4 regions of the Nocardiopsis sp. KDC1DS13DA1 genome follow, and region 2 is predicted to be linked to each of the others. Evidence: predicted binding sites of a transcription regulator. Region 2 holds the regulator's gene; each other region holds the start of a gene.
The links. The regulator LexA, encoded in region 2, represses DNA repair genes until DNA is damaged. The targets are predictions, from matches to a motif close to TCGAACANNTGTTCGA.
Positions count from the first base shown of each region.

Region 1 (3,432 bases), on a different contig from region 2:
GCGGACGCGGCGCAGGAGGCGGTTGGCGATCCGGGGTGTGCCGCGCGAGCGACGGGCGATCTCACGGGCGGCGTCCTCCGCCAGGGGGGCGCCGAGCAGGCCCGCCGAGCGGTGGAGGATGAGTTCGAGCTCGTCGGGGGTGTAGAAGTCCATGTGCGCGGTGAACCCGAAGCGGTCGCGCAGCGGCGCGGGCAGCATGCCCGCCCTGGTGGTGGCCCCGACCAGGGTGAACGGAGCGATGTCGATCGGAATCGCGGTGGCGCCGGGCCCCTTGCCCACGACGACGTCGACCCGGAAGTCCTCCATGGCGACGTAGAGCATCTCCTCGGCCGGGCGGGCCATGCGGTGGATCTCGTCCAGGAAGAGGACCTCGCCCTCCTGGAGGGTGGACAGGACGGCCGCGAGGTCGCCGGAGCGTTCGATGGCCGGTCCTGAGGTGATGCGCAGGGGGGCGCCCATCTCGGCGGCGATGATCATGGCGAGGGTGGTCTTGCCCAGGCCGGGGCCGCCGGACATGAGGATGTGGTCGGGGGCCCGGTTGCGCCGCTGGGCTCCGCGCAGCACCAGGGAGAGCTGTTCGCGGACCCGCTCCTGGCCGACGAACTCGTCCAGCCCGCGCGGCCGCAGGGCGCCTTCGAGCTGGCGTTCGTCACCGTGGGCGTCGGGCGACACGGCGTCGCGTTCGTGCATGGGAGGGGCTCCTAGGCGCGGCTGAGTTTGCGCAGGGCGCTGCGCAGCAGGACGGAGACGTCGGCGGTGTCCTCGGCCTCGGCGGCGACCGCCGAGGCCGCGGCCTCGGCGTCCTTGGCCGACCAGCCGAGGTTGACCAGACCGGAGACGACCTGGCCGCGCCAGGCGCCGTTCGGTTCGGCGGCGCCGCTCGCGGCGGGCGGCGCGCCGTCGGCGAGGACGGGGGCGTCGAGCTTGCCGCGCAGTTCGAGGACGATGCGCTGGGCGCCCTTCTTGCCGATGCCCGGCACGCGGGTGAGCGCGGCGGTGTCCTCGGTGGCCACGGCGTGCCGCAGGCTCGACGGGCTGTGGACGGCGAGCATGGCCAGGGCCAGCCGCGGGCCGACGCCGGAGGCGGTCTGGAGCTGTTCGAAGAGCTGGCGCTCGTCCTCGTCGGCGAACCCGAAGAGGGTCAGGGAGTCCTCGCGGACGACGAGGCTGGTGGCGACGGTCCCGGTCTCGCCCACGTGGAGGCCGGAGAGGGCGGCGGGGGTGCAGCGCACGGTCATGCCGACCCCGCCGACGTCGATCACGGCGGTGTCCGCGCCGCGTGCGGCCACCCGGCCGGTGAGGAACGCGATCATCTCGTGCGGGCGCCGGGGCGCCCTTCTCCTTCCTGGGGGCGTGGGTCACCGCGCGCGGTTGCGGCGCGCCAGTTCCACCTTGCGGGCGAAGTCCTGTTTGGCCTGGGCGACCCTGGCGTCCGCGCCGCCCCGCCAGATGTGGCAGATGGCGAGCGCGACCGCGTCGGCCGCGTCGGCGGGTCTGGGGGGACCGTCGAGTCTGAGGATACGCGCCACCATGGTGCCGACCTGCGCCTTGTCGGCGCGGCCGCTGCCGGTGATGGCGGCCTTGGCCTCGCTGGGGGTGTGCAGGACCACGGGCAGGCCGCGGCGGGCGGCGCACAGCAGGGCGATGCCGCTGGCCTGGGCGGTGCCCATGACGGTGCTGAGGTTGTGCTGGGCGAAGACGCGCTCGACGGCGACGGCGTCGGGCTGGTGCCGGTCGATCCAGTCCTCGATGCCGCGTTCGACGGCGACCAGGCGCTGGGGGAGGTCGGTGTCGGCGCTGGTGCGGACGACGTCGGCGCCCAGGAGGGTGAGCGGTCGGCCGATGGATCCCTCGACGGCCCCGACGCCGCACCGGGTCAGTCCCGGGTCGATCCCCACCACGCGCACGCGTCCCACCCTCACCTTCTCGAACGTCCGTTCGCACCATGCTAGCGGCGGGCACCGTCAGACGGCGCCGCCCCGTGCGAGCGTGTCGGACTGAGCCTGGTGCCGGGCGGCACCCTTCCCGCCGACCCCCTTCCGGCCTTCCGCCCGGCGGGACCGGCGGCGGCGCGGGTGCGGTACCGCGCCGCCGCACCCCTGCCCCGCCACCGCCGCACTGTTCCTCGCATCGGCCGACTCCAGCCCCCACGGCCTGCGGCGGCGGATCGGCCCCACCCTGCGCCCGGGCCGGTTCGCCGCCATGGCCTGGCACCTGCCGCGGGGACACCGGCCCGCCGGAAAAGGGGTGGACGGCGTCCGATCCTCCTGCTAGATTCAACTCAAGTTGAGAAAAACTCAACTTGAGAACAACAGGAGTGCCCATGGAGACCGGCGGGACCCCACCGCACGACGACGGCGAACGCCGGTTCCTCGACGGCTACGACCCGCGCGCCTTCGCGCCAACGGCGGTCACCGTGGACGTCGCAGCCCTCACGATTCGGGCGGGGACACCGTGCGTCCTGCTGACGCGCCGCTCGGCGCCTCCGCAGCGCGGCTGGTGGGCCCTGCCGGGCGGGTTCGTCCGGGCGGTGGACGGGCCGGACGGACCCGCCGACCCCGACCTGCCCGACGCCGCCCTGCGCGTCCTGGCGGAGAAGACCGCGCTGCCCACCGAACTCCACCTGGAACAGCTGCGGACCTACGGCGCGCGCGACCGCGACCCGCGCATGCGCATCGTCTCGGTCGCCTACCTGCTCCTCGCCCCCGACCTGCCCGACCCCCACGTCGGCCGGGGCACCGACGCCGCGGAGTGGGTGCCCTGGAGCGAACTCGGGCACGGCGACGGCGCCCGGTCCGACCGCCCGCTGGCCTTCGACCACGCGCGGATCGTCGCCGACGCCGTCGAGCGCGCCCGCGCCAAGTTGGAGTACACCGCCCTGGCCACCGCGTTCCTGCCGCCCACCTTCACCATCACCGCGCTGCGCGAGGTGTACGAGGCGGTCTGGGGCACACGGCTGCACAGTGCGAACTTCCACCGCAAGATCCTCGCCACGCGCGGGTTCGTCGAGGACACCGGAGACCTCGCCGACCGCGGCGGATCCGGCGGCGGGCGGCGGCCCCGGCTCTACCGTGCGGGCGGCGCGGCCGTGCTCCATCCGCCCCTGCTCCGCGGCGCCCAGTGAACCGTTGACCGCCCCCCGCGCCCCGTCCCCGCGCCGTCACCGACCCCCGCCCCGGAAGGGCCAGCAGATGAGCACGGACCAGGAAGCCACCGCCCCCTTCGACGACGCGTTGCGCGCCCTCGCCCTGGCCGGGGACCCCACGGCCCTGTTCGGCCCGGTGCCCGAGAACGGCGGCGCCCCTCCCCCGGCGGCGACCGCGGAGTACCGCCGCCTGGCCCGCCTGGTCCACCCCGACCGCGCCCCGGAGGAGCGGACCGCCGAGGCCGCCGCCGCGTTCACCCGCCTCACCGAGAACTGGTCGCGCTACC
Region 1 is NZ_JBVMUY010000030.1:168,259-171,690, reverse strand. Features, by position in the region: gene ruvB (Holliday junction branch migration DNA helicase RuvB) at 1-690, opposite strand, end outside; gene ruvA (Holliday junction branch migration protein RuvA) at 702-1,313, opposite strand; gene ruvC (crossover junction endodeoxyribonuclease RuvC) at 1,359-1,907, opposite strand; gene ACTVAJ_RS20145 (NUDIX hydrolase) at 2,324-3,124, shown strand; gene ACTVAJ_RS20140 (protein kinase family protein) at 3,192-3,432, shown strand, end outside.
Region 1: the regulator LexA is predicted to act here: its motif matches at 1,927-1,942, upstream of ruvC (crossover junction endodeoxyribonuclease RuvC).

Region 2 (3,432 bases):
CAGACCGGCGAGTTGAAGCTGAAGAGCTGGTGGACGAGCGCGTACTTGAGTTCGTGGTCGAAGGTCTGGGCGTCCTCGTCTCCCGCGAGGTAACCGTGCGAGCGGCCGGCCTCGGTGTAGGCACCCACGACGCGGTCGACGACCTGTTTGAGGCTCCACTCGCGTTCGGGGGTTCCCAGCGCCCCCCGGAAGTACTTGCTCGCCACGATCTGGGTGGCGTTCATCGACCACGAGGTGGGGAACTCCACACCGCGCTGCTCGAAATTGACCGTTCCGTCGCGCCAGTTGGTCATGACGACGTCGCGGCGTTCCCATTCGAGGGTGTCGTACGGATGGACACCGGGTGTGGTGAGGACACGCCCCATCCCGAGTCCCCCGCGTCCCGTCCGGTCACTCGTGTTCTCCGTCATGACGGCATCCCCCTGAGAACGCGTCGACGGCCCGGCCCGGGCCGGGCCATGCGGTGGAGGTGGTGGTGTTACTCCCCGTCCGCGCCGGGCCCGGCCTCGTGGTCCTGACGCAGGCTGGCGATCTCGGCCTCGAAGTCGGCCAGGCTCTCGAAGCCGCGGTAGACACTGGCGAAGTGCAGGTAGGCGACCTCGTCGAGTTCGCGCATGGGCCCGAGGATGGCCAGTCCGATCTCGTGTGCGGGGACCTCGGCCATGCCCCGGCTGCGGATCTCCTCCTCGACCCGCTGCCCGAGCTTGGCCAGGGCGTCCTCGGAGACGGGTCTGCCCTGGCAGGCCCGGCGCACCCCGGCGATGACCTTGGTACGGCTGAAGGGCTCGGTGACCCCGGAGCGTTTGGCGACCATCAGGAGGACGGTCTCCTGGGTGGTGAACCTGCGCTCACACACGGGGCAGGACCGTCGGCGGCGGATGGCCGCACCGTCGTCGGTGGACCTGCTGTCGATCACCCGGGTGTCCGGATGGCGGCAGAACGGACAATGCATCCCTGTTCACCTGCTTCCCTCGCGACGACCCGCACGTCCACTTAACCACAACTTCTGGACGACAACCTCCCCGACACACCCAGATGTTGTGGTCGAACCTAGACGCCCACGCATGGCGGCGCAACCTTGGACGTACGCGCGCTCCACGCACGCCCGGGCGGCCGCAGGCAGGGGCCCGGACAGCCGGAACACGGAGGGGGAGGGGGGCGGCGGACGGCCCGCGGACGGTGGACCGGGCCGCCCGAAATCCGCCTCCCAGGATAGCGCCGGCGCGCCGTTCGGCCGCCGAGGCACAGGGCACCCGGGAGTCGCCATCATCGCGCCCGCCGGGGTCGGCGCGCGAACCCCGGCGGGAAACGGCGAACCCCGGGGGACACGGACACACTCTGTTGACGCATTCCCGGGACACCGGCACGGGTACACGTGTACACGTAAGTGGAGGCCGGGAATTGACCGCGAAAACGCGTGCGCAATTGTCCGACCCCTCGAACGCTTGTTTGATATCACCGTCCGCAACGACTAATGTTGACGTTGATTTCACTCCGGTTTCGCCATCACGTGGGCCCACGGGTCGGCGCGGTCGCGGATCGGACGTGGCCAGTCACACAAGCAGGCCCTGACCGAACCGAACGCCGAGGAGGCCCGGCCGTGCCGGAGGAGAACCCCGGAACCACCACCGTCCTCTCGCCCGTGGGCGACGCGGGCGGGCCGACGCCCGACGCTCCCAAACTCACGGCGCGTCAGCAGAGCGTGCTGAACTGTATCCAGCGCTACGTACGGGAACGCGGTTTCCCGCCCTCGATAAGGGAAATCGGCGACGCGGTCGGCCTGTCCAGCCCCTCCAGCGTGGCGCACCAGCTCAAGGTGCTCCAGCGCAAGGGTTACCTGCACCGCGACCAGAACCGCCCACGCGCCGTCGAACTGCGCACCCCCGGCCGCCCGTCCGGTGCGCAGGCGGACCGCCCGGAGTTCACCGCCGACGCCGCACGCGCCGCCGCCGTGCCGCTCCTCGGCCGGATCGCCGCGGGCGGTCCGATCCTCGCCGAGGAGTCCGTGGAGGACGTGCTGTCCCTCCCCCGCCAACTGGTCGGCGAGGGGCGGCTGTTCATGCTCACCGTGGTCGGTGACTCGATGACGGAGGCCGCCATCACCGACGGCGACATGGTCGTGGTCCGCCAGCAGCAGGACGCCAACAACGGCGACATCGTGGCCGCCCTGCTGGACGACGAGGCCACCGTCAAGGTGCTGCGCCGCGAGGAGGACGGCCACGTGTGGCTCCTGCCCCGCAACGAGGCCTACGAGCCCATCAACGGAGACAACGCCACCATCCTCGGTAAGGTCGTCACGGTCATGCGCCGCGTCTGACCCGCTCCCCGGCCCGTCCGCCTGTCGGCGACGGGCCGGTCGCGCGGCGGAACACGTGCTTGCCGCGCACGCCCTAAGCTGAGAAGCGTGCCCACACCCACCGCCTCCCCCGCACACGGCCGCTGGCGGACGCTCGCCGCCGTCGGCGCGACCGTCGGCCTCCTGCTCTCCACCGCCTGCTCCGGCGAGGCTCCCCCGATCCCGCCGCCCGGAGTCAACGGATCGGCCCGGGACCTGTCGTTCACCGTGGACGGCGAGGAGGTGTTCGCGACGTTCACCGCGCCCCCGGGAACCGTCGGTACGGTGCCCGGCGCGCTCATCATCTCCGGCAGCGGCCCCACCGACCGGGACGGGAACGCGTCGGCGCGTCCCGACGCCGACACCAACCTCAACCTCGCCCGGGTGTTGGCCGAGGCCGGGGTCGCCTCGCTGCGCTACGACAAACTCGGCAGCGGCGAGACGGGACTGGGTGGCCTCGACCCGGACGAGCCGGTCGCCCCCGAGGTGTTCGACCGCCAGGTGGCCGCCGCCTACGAGGAGCTGCTCGCCCAGTCCGAGGTGGACCCCGAGCGCACCGCCGTCGTCGGGCACAGTGAGGGCGCCCTGTTCGCCCTGCGCGCCCACGAACTCGTGGCCGCCTCACCCGCTCTGGTCCTGGCAGCCCCACCCGGAACCCGCTACCTGGACCTCATCGACCGCCAGCTCACCGAGAGGGTCCGCGTGGCCGAGGCGCGCGAACAGCTCGGTGAGGTCGACAGCGTCGAGCTGCTCTCCGACGCCCGGGCGGGACGTGCTGCTCTGCGCGGCGGGCGCACCCTGCCCGACGGCCTGTCATCCGCTCTGGAGAACGTCTACTCCGAGCAGAACGCGGCCTTCCTGTCCTGGATCGACGCCTTCGACCCCGTGGAACTGGCCCGGGACGTCCCCGAGGGCACACCGGTGCTGGTGCTGTGGGGCGACCAGGACGCCCAGATCACCCGGTCGGACGTGGACCGCCTCATGACCGGGTTCGCCGACGCCGAACGCGTCGACGTCCCCGGCGCCGACCACGTGTTCCGTGAGTTCAGGGACGAGCCCGGTGCCGCCGTACTCGACGCCGACCGACCCTTCGCCCC
Region 2 is NZ_JBVMUY010000009.1:98,046-101,477, forward strand. Features, by position in the region: gene ACTVAJ_RS06810 (vitamin B12-dependent ribonucleotide reductase) at 1-410, opposite strand, end outside; gene nrdR (transcriptional regulator NrdR) at 479-952, opposite strand; gene lexA (transcriptional repressor LexA) at 1,601-2,317, shown strand; gene ACTVAJ_RS06825 (alpha/beta hydrolase family protein) at 2,405-3,432, shown strand, end outside.

Region 3 (3,432 bases), on a different contig from region 2:
TCCACGCCCAGGTCGATGAGGCTGCCCTCGCGGGAGACGCCCACGCCGTACAGGATGTCGAACTCGGCCTGCTTGAACGGCGGCGCGACCTTGTTCTTGACCACCTTGACGCGGGTGCGGTTGCCGACCGCGTCGGTGCCGTCCTTGAGGGTCTCGATACGGCGGACGTCCAGCCGGACGGAGGCGTAGAACTTCAGCGCCTTGCCACCGGTGGTGGTCTCGGGGCTGTTGTGCACCATGACGCCGTCGACGAAGTAGTTGTGGTTCCCCTCCACCTCGATGTCGAACTTGCGCATGCTGCGCGTCTCCGGTTTGACGTGGATGTCCAGGATCGGGGACGCCACCAGTCGTTCCACCGGCTCGGTGAGTTCCGGCACCACCTGGCACTGCCCCTGGAAGCGCGGCAAAAGCTTGTAGCTCATGGACTCGTGCACATAAGGGGCCACCAGTTCCTGGAACTTGGCGCTTGCCGCCGTGGTGAACTGGATGGAGTACGTGCCCGCGCTCCCGCTGGCGACGAGCTTGGCGTCGAGTCCGTAGGTATCGCGCAGGTGTTCGGTGAGTCGGTCGCGCGTACCGGGGCTCATGGCCTCGACACAGATCTCGATTCGCCCGCTGCCGCCCTCGGTCCGAGCCTGGACACCCTTGGAGCGCACGGTGAAGCAGCCGTCGTCCATGTACCAGACGGCGAGAGCCAGCGGGGTGATCCGCTTGAGGTACTCCCAGCTCAGGTGCTTCTTACCGTCTCCGAAGTAGACCGCTTCCCGGAGTTCGGCCAGCTCCGGCAACGGGGTGAAGTCGGCGAAGGCCGCGCCCTTGTCATTGGTCGTGCGGGAACAGCCGATGTTGCCCAGGAGAGAGACCTTCCAGTCCAGGTAGTCAGCCTGGGCGGCGCCATGCCCCATCCTGAAACGGGTGCCCTCCCGGCCCCGGGTGTTCGGGGAGAGACTGCCGTCCCCCATCACCGACCCGAGGACCACCTGGAGCTGCTGTTCACTGAGGTGGTGAGTCTGCGCGGTGAGCACTCGATCGCCGGGGAGCAGCTCCCCCGCCTCGCGCCAACCGCCGGGGGTGCGGATGAGGTGGTTCGGGGTCGCAGCGAACTGCGAGCGCCCGTTCTTCCCCGACCGCGCAACGGTGAACTGGAGGAAGTGGTCGGCCACACCGTTGTCGAACCAGTTGACGACCTTGCGGGGAACGACCTCGTCCCGTTCCGGGTCGTAGGAGAGGACCTCGACGTCCATCTTCTGGTTGACGATCTTGCCGATCTTCTCCTGCGTTCCGTCGGCGAGGGTGACCCGGGTGCCGTACTGCATGCACCCGAACATCACGCCCACCTTCTCGCGAAGCTGGTTGATGAAGACGGCGGTGGTACCGGTCTGGTGCAGCGCACCGGCGATCTTGCGCAGCGCCTGGGACATCAGCCGGGCCTGGAGGCCGACGTGGCTGTCGCCCATCTCCCCCTCGATCTCCGCGCGGGGCACCAGGGCCGCCACGGAGTCGACGACGATGATGGAGACCGCGCCGGAGCGGATCAGCATGTCGACGATCTCCAGCGCCTGCTCGCCGGTGTCCGGCTGCGACAGCAGGAGGTTGTCGGTGTCCACGCCGATCTTCTTGGCGTAGGCGGGGTCGAGCGCGTGCTCGGCGTCGACGAAGGCGGCGATCCCGCCCGCCTTCTGCGCGTTGGCCACCGCGTGCAGGGCGACGGTCGTCTTACCGCTCGACTCCGGGCCGTAGACCTCCACGATCCGGCCCTTGGGGATGCCCCCGATGCCGAGCGCGACGTCGAGCGCGATCGCCCCGGTGGGGATCGACTCGATGGGGGGACGGTCGTCGTCACCCAGGCGCATGACGGAGCCCTTGCCGAACTGCCGCTCGATCTGCGCGAGCGCTGTTTCGAGAGCCTTGTCTCGGTCTCCAGATGCCACGGGGTACCCCTGTTGGGTCGATGCCTTCTTCTTCATGATGCGCACGACGCTACGCGGTCGGTACGACAATCGCGACGTCCGACGTTCGCCTGTGGACAACCCACACTACCCGAACCTCTGTTCGATTGTTCGAACGTCCGGGGAGAACCTCGAAGAACCCCTCCGGGCGGGGTCAGCGGGCGGAGAGGGGAAGGTCGAACGCGTCGCAGACGGCACGCCACACGTCCTTGGCGGCCACCCCGTCCGAGAGCGCCTGTTGGACCGTCCGCGAACCGAGCCCCTCGACGACATAGTCCTTGGCCAGGCTCTCCGCGTAGGCCTCACCGAACTGGTCGTGCATGTTCTGCCAGAAAACCGTGAGTCTCATCGGTCCCAGTATCGGTGATCGGCGCGCCCCTCGCGCCCCTCGCGGGACATGTCACCGGGGGCGGGCACACTGAGCCCATGAGCCACGCACCGCACCCCCTGGACCGCTTCGCGCCCGCGACCCGGGAGTGGTTCGAACAGGCCTTCCCGGCGGGCCCCACCCCCGCCCAGGCCCAGGCCTGGGCGGCGGTCGCCGAGGGACGCGACGTGCTCGTGGTCGCCCCCACCGGATCCGGCAAGACGCTGTCGGCGTTCCTGTGGTCCCTCGACCGCCTGACCTGCGCACCGCCGCCGGAGGACCGCTCACGGCGCTGCCGCGTGCTGTACGTCTCCCCCCTCAAGGCCCTGGCCGTGGACGTCGAACGCAACCTGCGCGTCCCGCTCGCCGGGATCTCGGAGCGGGCCGGGGCGGCGGGCGCCCCGGTCACGCCGGTCACCGTCGGCGTGCGCACCGGGGACACCCCCGCCGACGAGCGCCGCAGGATGGCCACCCACCCGCCGGACGTGCTCATCACCACGCCCGAGTCGCTGTTCCTCGTGCTCACCTCGCGTGCCCGCGAGGGGCTGGCCGGGGTGGAGACCGTCATCGTGGACGAGGTGCACGCCCTGGCCGGCACCAAGCGCGGCGCCCATCTCGCGCTGAGTCTGGAGCGGCTGGCGGCCCTGCTCGACCGACCGGCGCGGCGCATCGGGCTGTCGGCCACGGTGCGCCCGCCCGAACTGGTCGCGGAGTTCCTCGGCGGGGCCGCGGTCGTCTCCCCGCCCGACACACCGCACCTGGACCTGGGCGTGGTCGTGCCGGTCCGGGACATGGACGAACCCGGCCCCGCCCCGGCCGGTGCGGCCGCCGGCCCGTCACGCGGGTCGATGTGGCCGCACCTCGAACGCCGGGTGCTGGACCTGGTCGAACAGCACACGTCCACGATCGTGTTCACCAACGGCCGCCGCACGGCGGAGCGGCTGTGCGCCCGGCTCAACGACCTGTACGCGGAGCGCTCCGGCGCCCGACTGCCGCCGGAGGAGGTCCCGGCCCTGGTCGCCGCCCAGTCCGGGAGGTCCCGGGGGGCGGAGGCGGTGGTCGCGCGGACCCACCACGGTTCGATGTCCAAGGCCGAGCGCGCCGTGGTGGAGGACG
Region 3 is NZ_JBVMUY010000021.1:41,777-45,208, forward strand. Features, by position in the region: gene recA (intein-containing recombinase RecA) at 1-1,967, opposite strand, end outside; gene ACTVAJ_RS14060 (DUF3046 domain-containing protein) at 2,104-2,298, opposite strand; gene ACTVAJ_RS14065 (ATP-dependent helicase) at 2,376-3,432, shown strand, end outside.
Region 3: the regulator LexA is predicted to act here: its motif matches at 2,041-2,056, upstream of recA (intein-containing recombinase RecA).

Region 4 (3,432 bases), on a different contig from region 2:
GCCCGGACCGGGCCACGCTCACGTCCACGGAGGTCGAACGGGTGCAGTTCGCCACGACCCGCGCCCGCCCGGGGTACGACCCGGCGCAGGTGGACCGGTTCCTGGACGTCCTCGCCGAGGAGCTCAGGCAGTACGAGGGACGCTGAGACGCCGTCCGTGACCGGACACGCCGTCCCCGGGCAACCCCATACCCAGGGCAGCGAAAAGTAATATTCCGTTACAGGGAGTAGCGAGCTTCCGCTGTACACGGATCCGCGGCCCGAGGGGAGGCGGGATGCCACACGCGACACCCCCGGGCGGGGCGCCCGCCCGCGCGCACCACGGGGCACCGTACTGCTCACCGACGGTGGCCCCGGGGTTCGCGCACGCGTGCGCGGGCGGCGTCCGGTCGGCCGGTGCGTGCGGACACGGAGCCGGGGAGCCGGACGAGGAGCTCGTCCCGGCCAGGGCGCACCCGTGGGAGGCCCCGCTGCTGGCGGTGTGCGTCCTGGTGGGGGCGGCGCTGAGCGCGGCCGCCGTCCACACCCTGTGGACGGTGACGGGCACGTGGACCTGGGCGGCTCTCGCGGCGGTCGCGGTACCCGCCGCCTGCTGGACGGCGCGGGGCCTGCGGTACGCCCGCGAACGCGCCGAGTCGGTCAAGATCTCACCGACGCAGTTCCCCGAGGCCTACCGGTCGGTGGTGACGCTGTCCTCCGCGATGGGGCTGGCCCGGACCCCGGAGGCCTACGTCCGGCCCGTGCGCGGCGGCGTCGGCGCCGACGCCGCCGCGCACGGACTGCGGCGGTACCTCGTCCTGCCGATGGAGCTGTTCGGCCCGGACGGACGTCCGCGCGATCCGGACGTGCTGGCGTTCCTCGCGGCGCACCAGATCGGGCACCTGGCCGCCGGGCACACGTCGTTCTGGCGGAGGGTGGCGACGCTGGCCGCGGACCTCGTGCCGGGCCTGGGCGCGGCCCTGGCCCGGACCATGGAGTACACCGCCGACAACCACGCGTACACGCACCACCCGGAGGGCGCGCACGCCGTCCGGCTCTCCGCCGCGGGGCCCGACCTGTACCCGCGGGTGAACATGGGCGAGATGGCGGACCGGGCGCGGACGGACCGCGGGGGGTCGCTGCTGCTGTACCACCTGTTGACCCGGCGCCCGAGCAACACCCGGCGGATGGCGGCGCTGCGTGACCGGCGGAGGCGCGGCCGGGTGTTCCTGTGACCCCCGCCCCGGCCGGGGCGGGGGTGTGCGGACCGCGTCCCCGCGGCGGCGTGACGGAGTCCGGCACCGACGGGTTCAGCCTCGGAGGACTTGACGCATTCGAACGCATGTTCGATAAACTGTACGCGTGAGTCTTCTGAACGAACAGATCGACGTCCGCTCCACCAGCGGTGGGCACCCCGCCAGGTTCACCTGGCGCGGCCACACCTTCCGGGTGCGCAGGATCATCGGCGACTGGCCCGCGCGGGCGGAGCGGCCCGGCATCCCCGCCACGCAGACCCACCTGCTGCGGGTCTCGGCGGAGTCGGAGTCCGGTGAGCCCAACATCATCGACATCACCCGCGACGTGTCCTCCGACCACTGGACGATGCGCCGCAGGTGGCACTAGGGCGGAGTTCTCGGGTCCTTGGCCGCGCTTCGGACCGTGTCCGGGCGCCCCGAACAACACCCGCCCGGGAGGTGACCGTTCCAAGAAGCACGGCCCGGGCCCGAACGTGTGACCGCCCTTCCCGCCGTCCGGGGGAAGGGCGGTCACACGTTCGGGGAGCGGGGCACCACGGGTGGGGACCACCGGGGCAGGCCCGGGAGGTCCCCGCCCGGGCGCTCACGCGGTTCCGGCACGGGAGCGGTCAGGGGACCAGCGGTCGGACCTCCTCAGCGGCGAACCGCACGAAGCCCTCGGGGGCCGGTTCGTCGGCGGTCGGTTGGAGGACCACCGTGTCGGCCCCGGCCTCCGCGCGGCGCCGGACGGCCTCCGCCACGGCATGCGCGTCCCCGGCCACCGCGATGTCCGGCACCGAGGCGACCCCCTCCCGTTCCAGCTCCGCGGCCAACCGCTCGGCCGCGCCCGGCCCGGTCGCCGCGAGCAGGTAGGACACCACCGGGTGGTCAACGGTCCGTCCCGCCTGCGCACGGCCCTCGTCGATGAGCCGGCGGGCCCGCCGCACACCGTCGGTCCCCACCCCCGCGTCGAGGACGGTCCCGTCCGCGGCCCGCCCCGTCAGTCGGAGCGTGCGCGGCCCGCGCGCACCGGCCAGCAGCCGGGGCGGGGTCGGCGGCGGCCAGTCCAGGGCGACGTCGTCGAGGCGGACGTAGCGGCCCTCCGTCGTGACGCGCTCGCCCCGCAGCAGTGCCCGCAGCGCCGTGAGGTGCTCCTCCAGCAGGGTCAGCGGCGAGTCCGCCCTCGCGCCGACCTGCGCCATCCAGCCCTGGACGCCGTGTCCGACGGCCAGGTGGACCCGGTCCGGGAACAGGCGGTACAGGGTGGCCGCCTCCATCGCGGTCAGCGCCACGTTGCGCAGCGGCACGGGGAGCAGGCCGACGCCGATCCGCAGGCGTTCGGTCCAGGCCAGCGCGGCTGCCGCCGTGGCGACGCCGCTCTCCAGGAAGCAGTCCTCCCACAGCCAGAGTTCGTCCAGTCCGGCCTCGTCCGCGGCTCGGACCACGGGGCGCAGGCGCTCGGGGGGCAGTTGGGGACGGAAGACAGCACCGAGTGTGGTCATGGGAGCGTTCCTACCGCCCCGGCGTCCGACCGCGCAACGGGGTTACCGCCCCCGCGCACCGGTCGGGTCGAGGTGGAAGTGGGGCTCGGCCCGGTCCTCGCGGGCCCAGGCGATGCGGTCCAGGATGCGCTGGGGCATCTCCGGCAGGTCGGCCAGCGGGAACCACCGCACGTCCGACGACTCGTCCCCGGAGGCGTCCGGTTCCCCGCCGACGTAGCGGCAGCGGAAGGCGATGTCGAGCATCTGCACGACGTCGCCGTTGGGGTAGGTGTAGGGCTCCTGGGCGACGACGCTGGTCATCCGCTCGACCCCGACCGTCAGCCCCGTCTCCTCCCACACCTCGCGGACGGCGGTCACGGCGGGCTGTTCGCCCGGTTCGAGGATGCCGCCGGGCGTGCACCAGCGGCCGTCGTCGAGACGCTGGTGCAGGAGCACGTGGCCGTCGAGGAGCACCACCGCCGTCACCCCGGTGAGCGGCAGGAGTCCGTGGCCGACGTGGCGGCGCAGTTCCAGGATGAAGTCCGGGACGGGCATGCTCGGCAGCCTATCGGTGACGGGGCGTGAACGCGGGAGCCGCGGCCGGGTGTCAGCGGGACCGCGCCGCGCGGAGTTCGGCGTACTCGTGGGCGAGGACCGACATGAGGACGGCGTCGTGCCACTCGCCGTCCCAGTACAGGTGGTCGCGCCAGACGCCCTCGCGGACGAAACCGGAGCGGG
Region 4 is NZ_JBVMUY010000035.1:86,426-89,857, reverse strand. Features, by position in the region: gene ACTVAJ_RS23205 (DivIVA domain-containing protein) at 1-146, shown strand, start outside; gene ACTVAJ_RS23200 (M48 family metalloprotease) at 275-1,213, shown strand; gene ACTVAJ_RS23195 (DUF6504 family protein) at 1,341-1,601, shown strand; gene ACTVAJ_RS23190 (LLM class flavin-dependent oxidoreductase) at 1,843-2,715, opposite strand; gene ACTVAJ_RS23185 (NUDIX hydrolase) at 2,758-3,249, opposite strand; gene ACTVAJ_RS23180 (GNAT family N-acetyltransferase) at 3,302-3,432, opposite strand, start outside.
Region 4: the regulator LexA is predicted to act here: its motif matches at 1,313-1,328, upstream of ACTVAJ_RS23195 (DUF6504 family protein).